2 regions of the Paenibacillus sp. 22594 genome follow, and region 2 is predicted to be linked to the other one. Evidence: riboswitches for the same ligand, from Rfam matches in the RefSeq annotation. Region 2 holds a riboswitch; the other holds the start of a gene.
What was found. A riboswitch is a leader RNA that binds a small molecule or an ion and turns the genes downstream of it on or off. The one in region 2 is predicted to bind cyclic di-GMP.

Region 1: another riboswitch for cyclic di-GMP. It lies ahead of ACTJKB_RS16430 (PA14 domain-containing protein); the one in region 2 lies ahead of ACTJKB_RS24850 (choice-of-anchor A family protein).

What each region holds. Positions count from the first base shown of each region.
Region 1 covers NZ_JBQENA010000004.1:504,675-508,827, forward strand. Annotated here, with positions in the region: gene ACTJKB_RS16430 (PA14 domain-containing protein) at 1-1,932, opposite strand, end outside; cyclic di-GMP riboswitch class I at 1,946-2,026, opposite strand; gene ACTJKB_RS16435 (sugar phosphate nucleotidyltransferase) at 2,240-3,613, opposite strand; gene ACTJKB_RS16440 (UDP-glucose dehydrogenase family protein) at 4,049-4,153, opposite strand, start outside.
Region 2 covers NZ_JBQENA010000009.1:174,891-179,043, forward strand. Annotated here, with positions in the region: gene ACTJKB_RS24845 (alpha/beta hydrolase) at 1-22, opposite strand, end outside; gene ACTJKB_RS24850 (choice-of-anchor A family protein) at 291-2,372, opposite strand; cyclic di-GMP riboswitch class I at 2,455-2,545, opposite strand; gene ACTJKB_RS24855 (ASCH domain-containing protein) at 3,661-4,083, opposite strand.

The sequences.
Region 1 (4,153 bases), on a different contig from region 2:
CGGTGTTGGTGTCGGCGTCGGTGTTGGTGTTGGCACCGGTGTTGGTGTCGGTGTTGGCACCGGTGTTGGTGTCGGTGTTGGCACCGGTGTTGGTGTCGGTGTTGGTGTTGGCACCGGCGTTGGCACCGGCGTTGGCACCGGCGTTGGTGTAGGTGTTGGCACCGGTGTTGGTGTTGGTGTTGGTGTTGGTGTCGGTGTTGGTGTTGGTGCTTCTACAAGCGCCAGCGATGTTTTGCTTACGCTGGCTGCTGACGTATTTACAAACAATGCGCTTGTTGGGACAGTCGCTTTGACCTGGCTTGCGCTTTGCCACATCAAACGAATGTTGGCATCGCCTGCATTTTCATAATATTCCACTCTGATATCATAGAGCTGTCCAGCCGTCATAGCGATACTTCCGAAACGTTCGGTTCCGCTCTGCTTGGTCCAGCTGTCGATTACGGCTATGCCATTAATCCAGACACGGATACCATCGTCAGAAGTAGTGATAATCTGGTAGGTCTCACTGTATAAAGGCTTGATCTGCCCGGTCCAGCGGGCCGAGACCCCATCCACCTTTATGGAGCTGGCCGGTGAGCCTTGACGCCAGTTGAAATTAAGCAGAGCGTCGTCACGGACCATTGCAGGTGTGCCTGAAAGCGTCATGTTGTTGAAATACTCTCCGTGAAGTCCATTCACAACAGGCGTCTGTACTGTATCACCGGACGCTGGAGTGGTTATTGGCTTTACCGTTGCTGTGGGTACAGGCGCTGGCGTAGCAGTCGGCGTTGGTGTTGCCGTCGGTGTGGCAGTTGGCGTAGCAGTCGGTGTTGCAGTTGGCGTTGCCGTCGGTGTAGCAGTTGGTGTTGGCGTTGCCGTCGGTGTGACAGTTGGAGCAGGTGTCTGCACTACCCCAGCTTTATATTCATTAAGCGATACTGTGTAGCTGTCACTCATAAAATTTTTGATGGTATCTGTACTGTTATTCTCATAGAGCATTTTTCCCCAGTTCATCATGTATACCCATTTTCTCTGGGAAAGCTGGAGCTTGGCTGTACTTGGCATTTCACCATTTTCGCCGATAGCAATGGGTTTGCCGTTCGCGAGGATCAACAGGTTGTCATAATACTTGTTCATATAATCATTGTTATATATATCTGCTGCAAGGACGTCTACCTTACCCGCTCCCGGATAGGTCAGTTCGTATGGATCAGACCAGGCATTGGGAGCATTCGGGTTCCATACCCACAGCAGGTTGTTTAATTGATGAACGCCCACAAAACGCTCATACATAATATTCCAAAGTTCCGCAAAATTGTTTTTCTTCCCCCACCAGAACCAGTTGCCGTTCATTTCGTGGTAAGGTCTCCAAAGTACAGGAACGCCCGCGTCCCGCAAGCTTTTGAGCGAAACCGCCACTTTGTCGAGATCGGCGATGAGGCTGTTGTATTGGGCTGTTCCAGGTGTTACATACTTATTGAAGTCCTCTTGGCTGAGCGTCTTCTGCACATTGGACCACAGATAGGAGGTCCCGGGCAGTTGCTCATGGAAGGTCATGGCGACGATGCCGCCATTTTTATACCAGTTGATCGCACTGTTCACTACATTTTTGCGCTGAGTTGCTGCAGTACTTTCCGACTGGCCGCTGATCACGCCAAGCTCGAATCCGTGGAGGGCAGCGAATTGTCCGCTGGTTCCCTTTAGTTTGTTACTGAACTCATCCGGGCTCTCCAGGTAGTCATGCTGGCCTGTGATAATGCCTTTTCCGGAAATGGTGTACAGATTGTCAAGCAGCTTGACAGCTTCAGCTGAAGCATCCGGATTAACCGGTGCTGAAGAACTCGAAGCAGCTGCGGTCGAAGGCGCAGCCCCCAAACCCAGTGGTACAGCAGTCAACAACAGGGCAATCGTTAAAATGGTGCACAGCAGACGCGACTTACGGTAAGTTGTCAAAATTCATCTTCCTTTCGGTAGCCAGGCTGCCACTCTTTCGAAGGCCCTATAGCTTTGCGTCCCTATCTTTCGATTAGGTTTGCCTTTTTCGTTTTGGAAGGATTTATCCCTCTTACCGTAAGTATCGTCTCTATTAAATTTTTAGTTTAGAGCATTAATGAATTTTTCTTAATAAATGGTTCTTAATACCTGTTTTGGATTTGCCACAATTGGGTAAATAGATATTTTAGCCCTATGTTTAGGACCACCCAACACAGGTTCCGGGACGGTTCAGTCGAATTCTACAGCGCGTTAAGCGCTGCTATTTTCACGAAATAAATTGCTGAAGAGCAATATCTTTCCAGTCCAGTGTGATGCGGATATTATCCTCTTCTACCAGCTCTGAACCGGTCTGCACCTCAATGAACTCCACATCGGTCAACGCCAGGATTGCATGTTTCGTGCCTTCCGGTATGCGCACAACATCTCCCGCTTTCACATTATGCATCTTCTCATTCAGCACAATGCTGGCTTCCCCGCTGACGATCGTCCAGATTTCACTGCGTTTGTGATGCAGCTGATAGCTGATGTTTTTTCCTTCGGCTATGAAAATCCGCTTGGTCAGCACCTCGTTGCCCTCATCATATTTCACATAATCAATAACCTTATAGTGGCCCCAGCGGCGTTCCTCGTACATGGGTCTTTGTTCAAAAGACTTCAGCACTTCCTTAATCCGCGGGCTTTCCGCTTTGTGAGTAACCAGAATGCCATCCGGGCTGGCTGCGATGATTAAATCTTTCGCACCGATGACTGTAATCGGAATATCCAGTTCGTTGATCAGGCAGGTTCCTTCAGAATCGGCAGTCACGAACCCTTTGCCCACGTGGTTGCTGCTCATTTCCTCGGTGAGGGTATTCCAGGTGCCAAGATCCTTCCAGAAACCGGCGTACGGCTGAACGACGATATTCTCCTCTTTTTCCACCACTTCGTAGTCAAAACTGATGGAAGCCAGCAATTTATATTGCTTCTGCAGCTCCTCATAGTTCAAAGGCAAACCTTTACGCTGCAAAATATCCAGTAAATAACCCAAGCGGAATGCAAATACTCCGCAGTTCCACAACGCGCCCTTGCTGATCAGTTCCTCAGCCTGTACACGGTCCGGCTTCTCCTGGAAATGGCTCACCTGCAGATAGCCGCTTGCCGCCGCCTCGTCGCTTGTAGGAATAATATAGCCGTATTTCTCAGAAGCCAGCTCAGGAACAACACCCATCAGCGCCAGGTTTGCGCCGCTTTGTTCCATCGTTGCTTCAAGCTGGACGACGGTGTCAAAAAATGATGCCTCCACATAAGGATCGACCGGCAAAATGGCCACGGTCTCGCTGGGAGACACTCCTGCCACCGAATACAGATAAGCTGCAGTCAAAGCGATGGCCGGGAAGGTATCACGGCGTTCCGGCTCCACAATGATTGGCACTTCTGTGCCGAGCTGGCTCTGTATCATCTCCACTTGGCTGCGGCCGGTCGCAAGGTAGGAGGATTCCGCCATCCCTGTCTCCTGCAGCTGTCTCCATACACGCTGTACCATGGACTCCGGCTCACCTGCCGGACTTTGCAGTACCTTCAGAAATTGCTTGGAACGTGAATCATTGGACAAAGGCCAGAGACGTTTACCAGAGCCGCCAGATAGAAGTACCAGTTTCATATGTGAACCCTCCTATTTATGTTTTGTCGCGAAAATATCGGATTGTTATCGTAAGCTTCTGCCGGGTGGCTGACGCATGAAGGATAGGAATGCCACTCTCGCTTTATGCTGCATGACAATGTTTAAGGTCAACTGTTGCGGGAGTCACTGCAAGGAATGTTTGGACTTTCGGCCGCTGTTGTCTGCAGATTTCTTGATTTAAACCGCTGGTCACGGTGGAAATCTGCAGACAAAGGCGGACGCTACGCTCCTACAGTTCCAAAATTCCTCTCCGTTCCTTCCCTTAACAGCTTCCCAAGCAGCATTTTCACTGTAGCCAGCTACAGTGAATTCCTCTAACCTTCAACTGGCTTCACCCGCAGGCGAAGCGCCCTGCTAAAGATCCAGCATTGCCGCTTGTTTGGGCTGCAGGCAAGAGCAGATAAGATCAAAGGATTAGACCGCACCGGCTACGCTGGGGGAGTAGCCGCTCAGGCCCCCCATTTGCGGGCGGCCGACGGAATGATATTCGAGCCCGGTGCCCTCGATCTGCTCTTTGGA
Region 2 (4,153 bases):
CAATTATAATTACACTCCACATGAATGTTTGTCACCTTTCTTCGGTAAAATGGAATCCCACTTAAGAGTGGCCTTAGCGCCACCCGATTTTTGCATAGTATAACATGGCTCGGGGACCAACTGGAAATCCAGCTGAATCCTGGAAAAATTCATTAAATGACCAAACAAAAGAACAGGACTCCTTCATGGTGAAGGGGCCCTGTTTTTATCACTTGTTTTACTGCTGTGAATTATATCCTCTAACCCGTTACGATGAAGTATTCCATCATCTATATGGCTTCCAGTTACTTTTACCGTTTGCGTTTATTGCTTCTTGCTGTTCTGCTGAGCAGCAAGCCCAAGCCTGCTATTCCCAGACCGGCGATGTAATAAGGTGCCGGACTGGATTCCCCGGTCTGCGGCAGCTTGTCGGGTGTATCCACACTGCCCAAAGGAATCTCATCATCTAGTATCACTTCATCCCCAGACTTCGGTGTTACTGTTGCTGACGGAGCAGGGGCAGGAGCTGGTGTAGGCTGGAGTGATGCTGTCGGCTGAGATGGAGCTAGCGTTGCCACCGGCCCCAAAGGTATTGGATCATCATTGATTACCGTATCGTCTACAATCGTACCGATTAACGTTGTTGGCGTTGGTGTTGGCACGGTTACCGGAACAAAAATGATTGTAGTGTTTGACGTTGGTGTCGGTGTTACTACGCTTGTAGGCGTAGGCGACGGGTTCACCACCGGTGATGGTGTCGCGCTTGGTGTTGGTGATGTCGATGCGCTCGGTGTTGGTGACGTCGATGCGCTCGGTGTTGGTGACGTCGATGCGCTTGGTGTTGGTGACGTCGATGCGCTCGGTGTTGGTGACGCGCTCGGTGGCGCTGTCGGCGTTGGCGTTGCCGATGCACTCGGCGTTGGTGACGTCGATGCGCTTGGTGTTGGTGATGTCGATGCACTCGGCGTTGGTGACGTCGATGCGCTCGGTGTTGGTGACGCGCTTGGTGGCGCTGTCGGCGTTGGCGTTGCCGATGCACTCGGTGTTGGTGACGTTGACGCGCTTGGCGTTGGTGACGCGCTTGGTGGCGCTGTCGGCGTTGGCGTTGCCGATGCACTCGGCGTCGGTGATGTCGATGCGCTCGGTGTTGGAGACGCGCTTGGTGTTGGAGACGCGCTTGGTGGTGCTGTCGGCGTTGGCGTTGCCGATGCACTAGGTGTTGGTGACGTCGACGCGCTTGGCGTTGGTGACGCGCTTGGTGGCGCTGTCGGCGTTGGCGATGCACTCGGCGTCGGTGATGCAGATGCGCTTGGTGTCGGTGATGTCGATGCGCTCGGCGTTGGAGATGTCGATGCGCTCGGCGTTGGTGACGTCGACGCGCTTGGCGTTGGTGACGTCGACGCGCTTGGTGTTGGTGACGTTGACGCACTCGGCGTTGGTGACGTTGATGCGCTTGGTGTTGGTGATGTCGATGCGCTCGGCGATGGTGATGTCGATGCGCTTGGTGTTGGTGATGTCGATGCGCTTGGTGTTGGTGTTGGCTTTATAGGTGGTTCCGACCCGTCATACGGATAGTGGTGCATCTGCACATAACCACTGAACGCTTTTGCGATTAGAGTGCCATGAAGTTCTGCGTGATCATAAAAGACGCTGGCATGAGGAGCCAGTATGGTGCCCTCAATGGTTGTATTCCCAATATTCAAAGAAGCAGCTTCATAGAAATTGAACAGTACCTTACGGGCTTTGCCTCCCCAGAATTGAAAATTAGGAATCTTCACCGAGCTCCCGCTCACATTAATAACCACGGTGGCATCACCTGTTATGTTGAACTGCAAGCCATTGGCATCAGCCAAATCAGCAGCGGCCAGACGAATGACATTATAGGAATCCGGAGCGTTAATGGTGATCTTCCCGTATTCTTTTACAAAAGGCTGTGTCTGCGGCAAAGCGGCTAATTCATCCGAACGCTGTATCAAAAACTGTTCCTCGGCTGCAAAATCAATCGGTGTTCCCTTCCGGGGAGTTTCCTTAAGGTCTGCACGTGTATTGGTTATACTGCCGCCATATACTGCTGCGCCATATATTGTACCGTCTGTCAGACTGAGATTCTTGCCTGCAACCAGCACATCCCCGCCAGGCGCATCCTTGGATACACCGTACCCTTGCAAAGTAATATTCCCTTCAGCCGCAAGCCTTCCATGAATCTGATCATATGATTGCGTGAAATCCCCAAATATAAATGCGTTAAAATTGCCGGCAACGCCCAAAACAGGTGTTGGGGTATACGGCATATTAGCCGCTGCACTAACGTTCCATCCCCAAGTAATCGTACTGCCCAATATCAACACCCCTGTCAGTAACAGAGCTGCTGCCTTCTGTGTTCTTTTTTTCAATCGCATGCACCTCCTAGTAACTTATTCTATGATTTCGCCAAAAACATATAACAACAAAAAAACCGCCACGAAGGGTTAGCTTCACGGCGGCCGGACGATCATAGCCCCTGCTTGCGGGCATTAGATTCCTGACTTTGCGTCCTGTCCTTTCGAACAGTTTGCGTTTATACATGATGGTGTGTAATTTGGCGATTCTTATGTAGTCTATGACAATTGTTACTTTCGAACTAGTTCCAGTTTATCCCTCCACCCCCCTATTGTCAATCTATTCCTTTAGTGTTTTTTCAGGTGCTTGGCACATACAGATATTGGACAACCCTTTGTACATAAGGGATTATAGCTTACATACACCAAAACTTCACTTGCATACGAAATAGCGTCGGATCTAAGGATTACTCTTAAAAAGTCCCAAACCTGCATTTTATCTGAAATTTAAAATATTAAAAATAGTATTATTGAACTATACGCCTAATATTCTCCAGACTTGCAAAAAAAACAAAAGAACTGCCACGGAAACAACCGTAAGCAGTTCTTGATCCACCTCTATGTATGCTATATGCGCTCTCGTAATCAGACAATGCGAATATAGCTGATTGGTATGTTACAGCAGTTGAATCCAGCCAATCATCGACATCCATAACGGAATGCTCAAAAATAAACCAAATGCCAAACCACGGCGGAGACTTCCTTCATGACTCATCATCATTCTCCTCTTTGGGGTGCTTTATTTCTTACACTTTAATCTTTAGTATTTCAAATTTAATATATAATAATTCTTCGTATTTTATTGTGAAAAATATCACATTTATTGATCTTGTTTATAAATACTTAGGGTCAGTCAAACAAAATAAAAAAAACGGGCCTCGCCAAGGGAGTTGGCAAGACCCTGTAAGCTATCTATAAACACTGGGGAGTGTCTGGTACATTCAATATATATCCTTAACCTGAAAACAAGCTTATAATTACATAAAAATTACATTAAAAGCTTCCAATAGCCCAGGGTGCCTAAAAAAACGACCAGCGCCACGGGAAAGATAATTTTCCGGCTAACCTTATCCTCGAACGAAAAATACAAACACAGCATACAAAGCCACGCAATAAGGAGACTTCCCATTTCCTATGCATACGCCCTTTCTTATCATCCTGATGATCACGCGGGGTTCATTTCATTGGCTGCACCAACGGCCTTATAAGAAGATTACCCGCGAGTCAGCCGGTTCATACCCAATAATGGCTTGGGCCGCTAAATAAATTTCGATTATGCCAAAAGGTTGTACAGCCCAGCGGTTCACTGCTCTCCCTCCAGCACAGGGTGTTCCCAGAAGCTCAGCCTGCCTTTTGCGGGAATCGGATGAACAAGCGCCGTTACCTCTTCCAGCTTCCAGGCATAACGCCCTTGTGAATAATCGCCAAAAGCAAATTCATTGCCGCCCGGCCAGCCCGCTCCGGAATCCTCATCCGTCACCTGGTAGCAGTCGGCCAGACGGCTTGTAGCGATAATGGCTCCGAGAGGAAGGTTGTCTGCACTGAATCCATGCCGTGCCAAAGCCGACTGGATCGGCTCCTGCCTGCAGGCGGATTTGTCGATCCCCATCCCGGCATGAATAGCCAGCTCACCACGGTATGCTGTTTGCCAGGAACGGGTCTCGAACTGCTTTTCCTTAAGAGCAATTAAGGTGGCCCAAGGCTGCCGGACCGTGAGACATTTCATCTTGTGCCTATTCCCCTCTCCAGAAGAGCAAAAAACGCAGCCTCCCGAACATCCGGAAAGCCGCGCCGCC